One region of the Pradoshia eiseniae genome, then DNA from elsewhere that is predicted to be linked to it. Evidence: predicted binding sites of a transcription regulator. Region 1 holds the regulator's gene; each other region holds the start of a gene.
What was found. The regulator LexA, encoded in region 1, represses DNA repair genes until DNA is damaged. The targets are predictions, from matches to a motif close to CGAACATATGTTCG.
Positions count from the first base shown of each region.

Region 2: CYL18_RS02795 (Y-family DNA polymerase) is a predicted target of LexA. The motif match lies at 1,521-1,534, and genes of this name have one in related genera.
Region 3: CYL18_RS04195 (malate synthase) is a predicted target of LexA. The motif match lies at 1,561-1,574, and genes of this name have one in related genera.

Region 1 covers NZ_PKOZ01000011.1:73,381-78,282, forward strand. Annotated here, with positions in the region: gene CYL18_RS15055 (hypothetical protein) at 1-351, opposite strand, end outside; gene CYL18_RS15060 (GNAT family N-acetyltransferase) at 814-1,380, shown strand; gene lexA (transcriptional repressor LexA) at 1,517-2,143, opposite strand; gene yneA (cell division suppressor protein YneA) at 2,300-2,617, shown strand; gene CYL18_RS15075 (YneB family resolvase-like protein) at 2,708-3,358, shown strand; gene CYL18_RS15080 (DUF896 domain-containing protein) at 3,435-3,665, shown strand; gene tkt (transketolase) at 3,809-4,902, shown strand, end outside.
Region 2 covers NZ_PKOZ01000001.1:570,472-575,373, reverse strand. Annotated here, with positions in the region: gene CYL18_RS02800 (YolD-like family protein) at 1-176, opposite strand, end outside; gene CYL18_RS02795 (Y-family DNA polymerase) at 195-1,454, opposite strand; gene CYL18_RS02790 (NUDIX hydrolase) at 1,601-2,098, shown strand; gene CYL18_RS02785 (hypothetical protein) at 2,141-2,518, opposite strand; gene CYL18_RS02780 (alpha/beta hydrolase) at 2,732-3,673, shown strand; gene CYL18_RS02775 (DUF2871 domain-containing protein) at 3,770-4,204, shown strand; gene CYL18_RS02770 (fructose-1,6-bisphosphatase) at 4,344-4,902, opposite strand, start outside.
Region 3 covers NZ_PKOZ01000001.1:837,303-842,204, reverse strand. Annotated here, with positions in the region: gene CYL18_RS04200 (ArsR/SmtB family transcription factor) at 1-6, opposite strand, end outside; gene CYL18_RS04195 (malate synthase) at 621-1,475, opposite strand; gene CYL18_RS04185 (NAD(P)-dependent alcohol dehydrogenase) at 2,672-3,760, opposite strand; gene sdaAA (L-serine ammonia-lyase, iron-sulfur-dependent, subunit alpha) at 4,170-4,902, opposite strand, start outside.

The DNA of each region.
Region 1 (4,902 bases):
AAATTTTTGCCCGATTGCCTGTGTTATACCCCAAAATAGAAATCGATAGACAACAGCAATAAGTAATAACATACAAACAAAGTCAAAAAGGGAGAAAGGTTCATAATCAATTAAATAAGAATTAATAAATATTATCGACAAACACAGTAGCTCCATTAAGGAATCTTTAATTCCGATTTTCTCATACAAATATTTTGTTTTTTCAATGTTATAGACGTCTTTTAATTCTTCACTAAAATATCCCTTAATAAAGATTAAACCTATTAAATAAGCCCCCATAGCAGGTATATAGCCTATATTCAAAACCTGCGTTATTACACAATAAATTATGGTGAATAAGAACAGATACATTTTTGAAGTCCCCCTTTTTGTTTATATACTTACAATATTATACTTTTAAATATCAAGGATAGGTTTATTTTGGAGGAGATATACTTAAATTATCGAGGTGTTGATCCAAAGAGGATGAATGCCCTTTTCTGTTGAATTCCTTAATGGGGATATGTGGCAGCATTCCTGTAACAAATGAACAGTGAAAAATCTTCGCTTGTGAAGAATGATACATAAACAAACAGGGGGCTTTATCTCAATAACGGAGGCAGCAAAAAAGCAGTCTCTATTTTATGGCATTTGCAACAATCCTTACGAAAACAGCCAATAAAAAACAGGTCAATCCCTTCATATCAATATAAATTTAATGGTTTACCATTAATTGCGCTGCTCACTTAAATAAAATATCTGATAAGTCAGAAAGATGATATATCTATGTCACTATCGACGATATAATGGAGTAAAAGTGAAGAGGTGGTCTGGATGGAGGCACGAAACATATTTGATCCATTTCCCGAATTGGAAACCGAACGACTCATCTTAAGGAAAATCAGGATGGAGGATGCCCATGATATGTATGCCTATGGCTCCAATCCTGAAGTAACGAAATATATGACATGGAACACGCATCAATCCATTGAGGATACGAAGGAGTTTTTGGTGTTCGCCCTCTCACAATATGAACAGAAGGAACTCGCTCCATGGGGAATCGAACGGAAAGGCACTGGCAAGCTGATTGGAACGATTGATTTTGTTGGATGGAAAATCCCGCACAGAGTGGCGGAGCTAGGCTATGTGCTCTCGCAAGACTTCTGGGGGCAGGGAATAGCCGCTGAGGCAGCGAAGGAAGTGATTAAGTTCGGGTTTATGAAGATGAACTTGATGCGAATTCAAGCAAGATGCTTTGTGGAAAATACGGGGTCTGAACGGGTCATGCAGAAGGCGGGAATGACGTATGAGGGTGTCATTCGAAAAGGAATGTATGCCAAGGGGAAGCATCAAGATTTGAAGATGTATTCCATCCTGAGAGATGAGTACTTTTCTAAATAATAGGTTGTATTGAATGCTTGAAATGACTTCAAGCATTTTTTTGTTGTGTATAAACTCTAGTAATCCAGCATATAGTCTACTAAGAATCTAGTAAGTTAAATGAAAGAACCAGCCGGAATGCTTGGCTGGTTCAGTATTAATGAATATTTCTATATAGGCCGATGACTTTCCCTAGGATGCTGACATTCTGAAGGATGATTGGGTCAAGCATGGAATTTTCAGGCTGAAGGCGGAAATGGTTATCTTCCTTGAAGAAGCGTTTCACCGTGGCTTCATCGTCCTCGGTCATGGCGACGACAATCTCGCCATTATTGGCTGTATGCTGCTGGCGGACGATGACATAATCTCCATCAAGGATGCCGGCTTCAATCATACTGTCACCCATAATCTCTAGCATAAATACGTTTTCGTCGGCTGGAGCCATATGCTCTGGCAATGGGAAGTATTCTTCAATATTCTCAATCGCCGTGATCGGCTGACCTGCAGTAACCTTACCAATCAGAGGGACGCTGACAGAATTGGCTTTTGGAATATGCTCATGCGGATCCATATCCAGTACTTCAATGGCACGCGGCTTTGTCGGGTCACGTCTGATGAGGCCTTTGCTTTCCAATCTGGCCAAATGTCCGTGAACGGTAGAGCTTGAGGCTAGTCCGACTGCTTCCCCAATCTCTCGCACGGAAGGCGGATATCCCTTCGTTTTAACTTCTTCTTTAATATATAGTAAGATATCTTGCTGTCGCTTTGATAGTTTTGTTGTCATCTCCCGCACCTCTTTATCTGATCTTTACCGCTATTATAGCATGAGGCGAACACTAGTACAAACATAAGTTCGATTTTTCTGTTGACACAAAACATTTGTTCGGTTTATACTAAGAACAAGAAATACGAACATACATTCTGTGGAGGGGTTTTTAATATGAAACAAGTTTGGTCTTCTTATTCGTATACCATTATTTTTGCAGTTGGACTTTTTCTGTTAATCTTATTGATGACTTTCACGAATTTAGAAAAAAGCGATAATCAATATATGCAAGTGAAGGTTGAAAGCGGAGATACGCTTTGGGCCATGGCTGAACAATATGAGGATGCCAATATGTCAACGACTGAATTTGTGAAATGGGTGAGAGAGGCCAATGAGTTGGAAACGACTCATATCCAAGAAGGCCAGACCATTATCCTTCCTATCGAAAGAAACACAGATATCCTGCATTTGGCAGACTCAAATAAGGAATAAACGTTATAATGATAGTAGTGAAGGCCGGGGCATTCGTTCCGGCCTTCGGTGCATATCTCGAGAAGAAATATATAGAGAATGGTGAGAGAAATGAAGGTTGGAATTTACTGCAGAGTCAGTACAGAAAAGAGCACACAGGAGACATCTCTTGAAAGACAGGAACAGGAGCTGACACAGCTGGCCGCGATTAAAGGCTTCGAGGTCGTGTCGATTGAAAAGGAGCAAGCGAGCGGATATGATCTGGAGCGAGAGGGTATTCTTATTCTATTAGAACAAATGCGCAATAAAGAAATCGAGGGACTGCTCATCCAGGATGAGACACGGCTCGGCCGAGGAAATGCGAAGATTGCCTTAATGCATTGTATCTATAAGGAAGGCATCAAGCTATATACAGTCACCCATAACGGGGAGCTTGAGGTATCTGAAACAGACGCCATGCTTCTTCAGATAATCAGCATTGTGGAAGAATATCAGCGCAAGCTTCAAAACAGCAAGATTCGCAGGGGCATGAAGCGCGCGATTGAGAATGGGTATAATCCTGTCAAGAATCTGTCGAACCAGCATGTCGGTGGAGGAAGAGAGCGGACTGAGGTTCCAATCCAGGAGATCATTGCCCTCCGGATAAAAGGTCTGACATTTGCCGAAATCACGGAGAATTTGAACCGCAGGGGCTATGAGGTATCAAAAGCGACTGTGCACCGCCGATATGCCGAGCACGCTGAAAAACAGAGGCATATATAGTAGATACTTCTTGAAATAGGCCGCGTTTTTCTATACGATGACAGTAATTGATTTTTTATGAAAAGGAGCAATCCATATGCTGCCAAAGCACAAAATAAACAGAATAAATGAATTATCCAAAAAAGCAAAGGCTGGCGGCCTCACAACAGAGGAAGCGAAGGAACAATCCTTGCTGCGCGCCGAGTATTTAGAGTCCTTCAGGTCTTCTATGAGAAATACGATTGAGGGCGTAACCATCATTGACCCGAATGGAAATGACGTGACACCTGAAAAGGTTAAGCAAATCCGTAATAAAAGACTCCACTAATGGGTAAGAGATAGTAATAGGTATTTTTAACAATTGAAATTTATGTCAATTCTGTAGAATTGCCTAAATAATGTTGTCAATATAACTTTGTATCATTTATAGTTAGACTGAAGTATGTTAATCGGAAAGGATGTAGACTGACTATGTTTACTGAAAAGGATCAATTAGCAATCACTGCTATACGTACACTTTCAATCGATGCAATCGAAAAAGCCAATTCCGGACACCCTGGCATGCCAATGGGCGCTGCGCCAATGGCTTATACATTATGGACTCGTTTCATGAACCATAACCCTAATAATCCAGATTGGTTTAACCGCGACCGTTTTGTATTGTCAGCCGGACATGGATCCATGCTTTTATACAGTCTTCTTCACTTATCCGGATATGGACTTGATATGGAAGAGATCAAGAACTTCCGTCAATGGGATTCTAAAACCCCTGGTCACCCTGAATATGGTCACACACGCGGCGTTGAAGCCACAACTGGACCATTAGGACAAGGAATTGGGATGGCTGTCGGGATGGCAATGGCTGAGCGTCATTTAGCCGCTACTTATAATAAAGAGAACTATGAATTAGTTAACCATTTTACATACAGTATCTGCGGAGACGGCGACTTAATGGAGGGTGTTTCTGCTGAAGCGGCTTCCTTGGCTGCGCACTTGAAGCTAGGCCGTTTAGTCGTTCTTTATGATTCCAATGATATTTCCTTGGACGGAGAATTGAATATGAGCTTCTCCGAAAGCGTCGCAGACCGCTTTAAGGCCTATGGCTGGCAGTATATCCGTGTAGAGGACGGAAACGACTTAAACGAAATCGCCAAAGCGCTTGAAGAAGCGAAAACAGATCTTGACCGCCCAACCATGATTGAGGTGAGAACAATCATTGGGTATGGCGCGCCGAATAAATCCGGTAAAGCGGCCGTTCACGGCGCTCCGCTTGGTGAAGATGAAATGAAGCTTACAAAAGAATACTATAAATGGACATTCGAAGAAGACTTCTATGTGCCTGAGGAAGTATACGCAACATTCAAAGAAACAATCATTGATGCAGGTGCGAAGAAAGAAGAAGAATGGAACCATTTATTCGCAAATTATAAAGAAGAGTATCCAGAGCTTGCAGCACAGCTTGAAACAGCCATTAAAGGTGAGCTTCCAGAAGGCTGGGATAAAGAGATTCCTGTCTATGAAGCAGGCAAAGCTGTTGCGACGCGTAATTCCGGAGGCGAGGTCCT
Region 2 (4,902 bases), on a different contig from region 1:
ACCATTGCCCCGTATTCCATCGCTTCAGCAATGGTATGACTGATTTCCTCTATTCTTTGTTCATCCAGTTCATTTCGTGTTTCGTAGCTGTCCTCCCGGGCCCACTCTCTCAGCAAGGAGACATGCTCCGGCAGCATCAATGATGTCCATTTAATCTTTCCTCGGTCCCGAATCATTTAATCTCTCCTCCAAACTTAGGCTTGATGCCCTCCGACCAATGTGCTTCTCTGCTTAGCCGTGCCGGCCGACGTATAGGACACGGCCCGCAAAATCGCGTCAGATCCATATTTACGGCGCATGCGGTCCATGACAAAGCCAAGCTCCCGCTTGCGCCAGCCATCCTGGTCGAAGAGACTGATTTGCATTTCCCTCTCAGGCGTAACATTCGAAAGCGTGATGGAAAGCTTCCGAACCGTCCTCCCCGTATAAAATTTGTCGAATAAGAAGAGACACATTTCATAAATATCCATCGTGATATTGGTCGGCATCTCCCGTGTAACGGAACGGTGAAAGCCTCCGCCGAATTCATCCTTGCTGTAGTAAACGCCAAGGCTGACAGTCCGCCCGGCCATTCCTCCTTGACGGGTCCTTCTCGCCACCTCTTCGCACATTTCCAAAATCACATGCTTGATTTCTTCCCGCTCCTTATAATCACGCAATAAAACCTGCCCCTTGCCGAAGCTGACCTGACCTTCCATGATAGGCGCTCCAATCTCGGATAAATCAATTCCCCATGCATGGTGATAAAGCTGATTGCCCATGATGCCGAATTTCTTCTCGAGAGCGGCGAGGTCATAGCGGGCAAGCTGCCCGACAGAGAAGATGCCCATCGCATTCAACTTCCGCTCCAGTGGTTTGCCAATACCCCACATCTCGCTCAAGGGAGAAAGCGGCCACAGCTTTGTCTCGACATCCTCATAGCCCCAAGCCGCGATGCCCTTCTTTTTCGCCTCAAGATCGAGGCAAAGCTTCGCCATCAGCATATTTGGGCCGATTCCAATCGCGCATGGCAGCTGGAACTCCCGGTCAATCTCATCCTTGATCTTCTCCGCGACCTCCCATACATCTCCCCAAAGCCTCCCTGTTCCGTTCACCTTTAGGAAGCTTTCATCCACACTATATGTATGGATGGCGTTCTTCGGCACATACCGATTGAATAGCCGGCTGATTTCCGTCGAGATTCGTAAATAAGTGGACATACTAGGATTAACAAGCTGAATCCGCGAATCGTGTGGAATTTCAAACAGCCTTGACCCCGTCTTAATGCCGAATTCCTTCTTCATCTTAGGAGATGAAGCAAGCACGACCGAACCGCTCCGGTCTGTGTTGGCCACCACCGCCAAATAGCATTCAAGCGGGTCTAGTCCCATCATCACCGCAGAACAGCTAGCAAAGAAACTTTTCATATCTACACACATCACATAATCATTTGGCAAATTGCTGTAATCCATCATCCCATGAACCTCTTTCCAATAAAAACAGAATATATGTTCGCATTGCATTATACCCATAATCTTAAGCGAATATACGTTCGTATTCAATGGTAATTTATTTACAATCAGTTTCAAAAAGCTTCTAGCAGGGGCAAAAATGGATTATAGTGGAGAAAAAGATAAGTGAAGCGCCATTGGAAAGCGGGGATTATATGGGATACATAATGGAGTTGCGCAAAATAGTCGGGAGCAGGCCGCTCTTAATGGTAGGGGCATCCGTTTTAGTGGTGAATCCCAAGGAAAACCTATTGCTGCAATTGCGCAAGGATAACGGCCACTGGGGATTGCCAGGAGGGGCGCTTGAGGTGATGGAATCGTTAGAAGACACCGCAATCAGGGAATTGCTTGAGGAAACCGGCCTATCGGCAAATGCCTTGGAATTCTTTGGAGTGTTCTCAGGTATGGAATTTCACTATATTTATCCGCATGGTGATGAAGTATACAACGTGATCGCCGCCTTTGTTTGCCGGGCATATGAGGGAGAATTGAAAGCGCAGCCTGAAGAAGTTTCCGCCCTTCGCTTCTTTCCGCTTAATGCTTTGCCGGAACAGATAAACGGCCCAGATTTTCCCGTCATCAAGCGTTTTATAGAGGAACGAGGATAGCCTTGTTCCTCTTCTTTTTATGAAGCTGCTTTTTGTCTGCCCTTAAGCAGCAATGGCCGTTATCCAAAAACAAATGGCTGTAAGTAAAGCCAACGGAGCCATCACCCATTTTTCCTTTCTGCTATTAGAAAGCAGGTTCATAATCATATTGAATGTCAGGTAAGCCGCAAAGAAAAAACAAATGCCTTTTGTGAGGCTAATCGTGAATAAAGAGGGTATAATACTAGCCGTCTGCAACAATATGATGATGGCAAATAGCTGGACACATACAGAAAAGCCGCAAAGAATTCTCATTCTTTTAGGCATTATGATATATTTACCGCCCATTGCGAATTCTCCATAGGGAAAGCCTAAAACAAGCAAAGCATATAGGATAGCAACGAATATAAAAGCCATGCTTCCAATAAGCGCAATTATCATTTAATGGCCTCCCTTTAAAAAAATTTACTTTAGTAAATATTCTTATTATCCACAGTTCTTATTCATCACAAATAAATCCTTCTTCCCCCTCTCCTATCAACACGAAACAAAGAAACCTTTGCGAAATCAGCTATTATTTAAATATAATTGAACGAGAGTATAGACTTCTTAAGAGATTAATAATCTAGTAGCAGGAGGAGAAAAAGAGAAAACATGAAGAAAACCATCATCATTATCTCCATCATTCTCGCCCTGATCATCGCAGGGATTATCGGAGCGAGCTTTTACTTCTATAATGTGGCGGTGAAGCGTGCGGACAAGGATTTCCTGAATTCAGACCCGAATCTCGCCGTTTCAACCCCTCAGACCTTGCAGACAGAAGCAAAAAAATGGGCTGGTACCGTTAACTTTGAAGAGATTGCAATCACCTCCAATGACGGTCTGGCATTAACAGGCTATTATTTGCCGGCAGAGGAAAAAACAAATAAGACGGTTATCATCGCACATGGCTATGCCGGGCATGCCATCGGGATGTACGCTTACGCGAAATATTATTATGAAGCACTCGGCTATAATGTCTTGATGCCTGATGCACGCGGACATGGGAAGAGTGAAGGGGATTATATTGGATTCGGCTGGCATGAACGCAAGGATTATATCCAATGGATTGATTATGTGCTCGACCGAAACGGCAAGAACAGCAAGATTGCCCTGCATGGTGTTTCCATGGGAGGTGCGACCGTTATGATGACAAGCGGCGAGGAATTGCCGAAGCAGGTGAAGGCTGTTGTCGCAGACTGCGGCTACACATCGGCACTCGATATCCTCAGCTACCAGCTTGGAGAAATGTACAGCCTGCCGAGTTTCCCGCTTATCCAGAGCACTAGCCTTCTAACAAAATTACGTGCCGGCTACTCATTTGAGGAGGCTTCGGCAGTTGAGCAAGTGAAGAAGACCTCCCTGCCGATTTTCTTCATTCATGGGGAAAAGGATACCTTTGTGCCGTTGGAAATGGTCCATGAGTTGTATGAAGCGGCAAACGGGGAAAAAGAGCTCTACATCGTACCGGGTGCCGAACACGGAAATGCCTATAATGCAGACCCGGAAACCTATGAGAAAAAAGTGGCAGAATTCTTGGCTTCATACATGAAATAACAGCAGGCCGTCCTATGAGGGCGGCCTTTTCTAATGCTATCACCCTCATAAAACATTATGTTAAAATAATATAAAAATATAGAAAGGGGATACATAATGAAAAAGCTCTATTATTCCGCCGTCACCTATATGGCCCTGGCACTAATCAGCGGCGTCTTCTTCAGAGAGTTCACAAAACTGAACGGGATTTATGAAACGACAACGCTCGGAAAAGTGCATGGCCACCTCTTTTCATTAGGATTCATCGTGTTCTTGATAGCTTTATTATTCGAGAAAACATGCCAGATCACTCAGGATGACATGTTCCAATTCTTCTTTATCGCCTATCATATTGGTCTAGGTGTCTCAGCAACAGCTATGACAGTAAGAGGTGTCCTTTCTGTCCTTGAGCTGAAAGGCAGCCTCGAACTGTCATCAGGACTTGACGCCTCCATCTCAGGCATATCCGGCATGGGGCATATCGTCATGTCCATCGGCCTCGTTCTTTTCGTCCTGATCTTGAGGAACCGGCTCCTAAAGCCTTCTGCTTGACTAAGGCTCAAAATCGTCCCGAATGAGGGATCCCTGCAAAGCAGAAATGCTGTATATCATCAGTATTTCTGCTTTTTTTATATGGCGCCTAAACAAAAAAAGCTCAGCCAGAAATCCTGGCTGAACTGCCTTATTGTTGTCATTTCATATAACGATATTCGCGCAAGCTATTTAAGATTTCAATTTCCTGGATGATTTTCTCTCCAATATTGGTTTCCCGAACCTTTTTCCGCTTTAATTCCTTATCGACCAATCTCTTTATGGAAAGCACATCTGTCCCATTAAGCAGAACATCTTCCTTTGAATTAAAATGCTTATGGGCAACTAACTGCATGCCATAGGAATTATAGAGTAATGTATACCCCGCGATGCCGGTTGTGGATTGATAAGCTTTGGAGAAGCCTCCGTCAATGACAATCATTTTTCCATTCGCCTTGATTGGATTTTCCCCATCAATTTCTTTCACCGGTGTGTGTCCATTGATGATATGGCCCGCGTCAGGGTTTAAATCAAATTCCTCAAGGATTTTGCGGCAGACCTCCTCATTTTCCCGTAAATGATAGTATGGGTTCTTTCTCTCTTTATGGGTTGCCTTGTCCTTGATAAAGTACCTCTCAAAGGTTGTCATTTCTCTTTTTCCAAAGAGGGAGGAATATTCCCCTGTCCATAGATACCAGACCATATCTGTCGCAAGGTCA
Region 3 (4,902 bases), on a different contig from region 1:
CTTCATACTGACCTCCAGATGCCGCTTTATTACAAGTTTACTTGTAATATAAATATATCAAACATATATACATTAGGAAAGAACGGAGAGGTATTAGTATTCCACTCCTTTTCACATTTATTATCTGCCAAGCTCTATCAACCGTTTATCTTTTCACATAACACTGTTTTACGAGAAAGGATCTGCCTCTAGGTGCAAGAGGAAGTACTCCCGCTACTAGATATCCTGCTCAGGTAGTAATCAGAGTGCCAAAATAAAAATCCCCTAAACAATTCGTTTGAGGGAACATAAAAACACTCTACTTTTCAATATTCTCTATGTAGGAAGTTTCAGCTTTGTACTTTCAGGCAACCGACCTTATTCCTACCTAGACCAACCCCTTGTTAGTCTATAAATGAAATCCACAGAAGATGAGAGGCCATATTGGTTGTATAACTCAAATCAGAAATAATATCGCTTCTCTAGCCTAATGTTCCTTTAGCTAAAGAACGATAAAAGGGTTACCCCATTAATCAGTGAACACTGACATTTAAGGGTAACCCTTCTTTAGATATTCCATATAGAAAATAAAATAGATAGCAGGCTAACCATTCTTTCTATAGTTCGCCTGTTGACAGCCTTTATACACGCATTAAAGCTCCATTAGGTTCTGGTAACTCTTGCGCTGCTATCTGATTCATTTTACAAAAATGATTAAAAAATTGAGAAGCCAGCTCTTTTTCCTCTGGGTCCGTTTTCAAGGAAATAATATCAAGCAAAATTTGAGCCAGCCATAAATTTTCAAAATAACGATATTTCCCTGTTTTCCATGAGACTTTTTCGGGAGAGTTACCATTTACATAATAATTCCAAAAGAGCAATTCGTTTGATTCCTGTTCTGAGAGTTGAATTCGATATTTGGAATGGGCTGGGATTTCTCCATCCTCACATAGCTTGCCGATAAAATCCTCATGCACCATATAGACACCGATAATTTGTCTGTCTTCTTCAGACATGCTTGCATCTCTTCTTGTTAACAGGACCGCACTATTTTGGTGCAAGCGGATTGGCTTGTTTGGATTCCCCTTGTTATTCCCGCTTTTTATTTCTCCGGAAAAGACCTTCCACTCTGACAAGGCATCACTCTGTTCTTCCGTGTCACACCAGAAAACCATTTGGGACTCAGGATGAAGCTTGTGATTCTTCATCAGTTTCTCATGCTCCCAGCGAAGAACCAGCTTCTTTCGATGAAGCTCTTTGTCTTCTTCCTTCTTTAATTCTTCCTCTTTTTGTTTCATTTCTTTCTCTTGTATAATTTCATCGATTAATTTAGCATCAGTTGTATCATGCAGCTTCAAGTGTTTTCCAAATACATCAGGGAAAACAAAACGTTTATTTTCCGACTCGAAATGGATTTCAACACTAGTATCATTTTGATTAACGATACTACCTTCGCCAAACTGCTTGTGTGTAACTTTCTTATTGATTAGATTCATTCTTTTTCCTCCTTGTAGAATAAAAATTTCACTTCATCACCGATATGGCAGATAGAATATTTTTATTCTTACTCACTTTCAAGCTCACACATCTGTTTGGATTCCTTTAAGTTTAACTTAACCAATCTGCAAAAAAGTCCAGCAGATACGCTCAAAAAACAATTGTAAGATTATTATAACATTTCTCCAGCGTATTAACAAATTTTTATTGACAACATATTTTTACCTGATGTAAAATATAAAGTTTATTAAAAATAAATAACAATCATACTGACATCCTAATAATGTTTTTCCCGTACTTACCCTTTCTGAACAGGCTGCTCCTTATGAGGCCTCAAGGTTTCCGCTTTTCCCAAAACACACTTAACATTTCAGCTTACTTCTATGGTTCATCATAGAGATTCACCTACATCATAAGGGACTTCCATTACAGCAGGATTCTCTCGTCATGAATCCAAATTGACCAGTGCTGTCAGTGAAGCTTTAAGCCTGCTCATAAGAAAAGGGACTTCTGCTTTTGCGATTGAACGAATTTATCTAATTGTACATGCAGTTATTATAATCTTGCAGAGGAGCCGACTTTCAAAAGATGGTACTATTTTTCTCGATCCCCCCATTTAGCCACCCTAAAGGGTGAGAGAGTTCCAGTGACATAATGTCCAGCATTCTACTAATTGATGTGTAGATTTCTGCATATTTCATTTATAAAGGAGAAAAGTTCCTATCAATATATCTAATAAAAGTTATTGGACTTTCTTCCACCTGCCTATTTTTCTTAACCTTTTCTCGTTTGGCTACTTTACAATAGTTTTGGTTAGTCTTTTCAATCCATATCATATTTATTGTAGATAGCTAACCAACTGCTGTTAACATAATAATATTATGTAATACAACTCCAACCTTCCTTCCGATTAGATTTATCGTTATTGGTTATGAAAGCAGAACATACACCATCCCAAATCGCTAATATAGCACCAGCTAATGCGAAGGAATGGACAAATGCCAATGCCAGTAATGGATCCCAGCCTTGACTTGAAAAGTTATTGATAGCAATTGGGACAAGTATAAAACGACTCATGCTCCGGATTAAAACAGAGGATTGATGAGAATATCTGCCACTGCCACATGAAGCAAAAATTGGCTGGTTTAAGTCAGGTTAATACCAGCTCAAACCAGCCAATCAGCTGCTTACTTAATTAATTCATTCGTAATATCGGTTTAATGGATTTCCCGCTTAAAGAGTCTTCAAACGCCTCATTGATTTGTTCAAAGTCATAAAACTCTACTAGTTTATCAAATGGGAACATCCCTTTTTTATAGTAATCCACCAGTTCAGGAATAAACAACTGAGGGACTGCATCTCCTTCAATAACTCCTACAAGTGTTTTCCCTTCGGCCATAATATATTCATGCACATTGAATGTCATATCCCCTGTCACGCCTACGATAGCCAATTGACCAAGAGGGCGCAAGCCAAGCAGACCTTGTTTTACAACCTCAGGTACACCTGTCGTATCAATGGCATAATGAGATCCGCCATTTGTTGCTTCTTTAATCTCTTTCACAACATCTACTTCATTGCCATTTAGCGTTAATGTAGCCCCTAATTCTTTCGCCAGCTCTAGACGATTAGTATGAATATCTACAGCAATGATATGCTTACAGCCCACAATCTTGGCAGCCATTACCGCACTTAGACCGACTGAACCGGCACCAAAGATGACAATCGATTCTCCAAACTTAGGTTTAAATTGATTTAATACGGTACCTGCTCCTGTTTGAATGCCACAGCCAAGCGGCCCTAATAATTCTAGATTGACTTCTTTATCAACTTTGACGACATTGCGTTCATTGGCAATCGCGTATGTACCAAATGAGGACTGCCCAAAGAAGCTGGATACCCCGTGATCATGCTGATGCAAACGGTGTGAATGGTCTTCCATCTTCCCGCCGAAATTTAGTTCATTGAAATCGATACAGGTTCCCGGATGCCCTGTCAGACAGTTTTCGCAATGTCCGCAATAGGAGAAGGACAAGACAACATGGTCGCCCGGCTCAACTGTACGAACGCTGCTTCCCACTTTTTCAACGATACCTGAACCTTCGTGCCCAAACACGGCCGGAAAAGGAGAAAGCCCCAAATCCCGTGCCACTGCATCTGTGTGACAAACACCTGATGCAACGATTTTAATCAAGACTTCATTCGGCTTTGGATCAGATAACTCAAGCTCCTCTATTTTGAAATCCTCACCAAGACCATGGGTTACTGCTGCTTTAATTTTCAAAACATTCCCTCCTATTTTTCTTGAAAGTTTGTTTTCATGCAAAAAGCTTTGTTTGCCCTATATAAATTATATCAATATAAAATAAATTCTGATACTTTTATTTTATCTAGCTCATAGTTTGTTATAGAACGTTCAAAAATAACCTTGATTTTTACGTATCCATTACAAGGTCCACAGCATCTGATTATTCCAACTGAAATGCCACAAACAATCAATCATGACTAAGCCACTCAATCAAATCCTGCTTGATAGATTAGGTTTTCACCATGTATCACCCTTAAGTTCACGTGATTTATGGAATTCTAGTTGATTGTTATTTAGCAAAAATATTATACAATCTATCTGTAAACATCCGCTCAAAATAAAAAAACACCCGCCTGCATCTTAATAGGATGCAGGCAGGCGACTCTTATTTTGTCAATAAATAATCGACTAATTTGGCTTTTGGTTTACCGAATATCTCTTCTTCCAGTCTGCGCCCAGTTGGTGTGGCAGCAAGTCCGCCTTCTGCCGTTTCACGGAGAGCAGATGGCATAGATTTGCCGATTTCATACATCGCACTAATGACCTCATCACAAGGAATGCGGCTTGTCACACCAGCCAATGCCATGTCAGCAGCCGTGATGGCGTTGGAGGCTCCCATCGCATTCCGTTTCACACATGGAACTTCGACTAGCCCTGCGACTGGGTCGCACACCAATCCGAGCATATTTTTCATGGTTATCGCAAAGGCTTCTGCAGATTGCTGTGGTGTTCCGCCGGCCATCTCAACGATAGCAGCAGCGGCCATAGCACTGGCAGAGCCTACCTCTGCCTGGCAACCCCCAGCCGCACCTGAGATGGAGGCATTATTAGCGACCACAAATCCGAATGCCGCCGTTGTAAAGAGAAATTCAATCATTTCCATTCGAGTCGGGTTAAGTTGTTCTTTTACAGCAAATAAGGTTCCTGGAACAACACCAGCCGAACCCGCTGTAGGTGTCGCGCAAATGACACCCATTGCGGCATTTACTTCATTCGTTGCCACCGCTTTGCTGACGGCATCTAACAAAAGATTTCCGGACAGTGATTTTCCGGATTGAAGATAATTTTGGATTAATACCGCGTCTCCGCCGGTTAATCCGGAATGAGACTTAACCCCC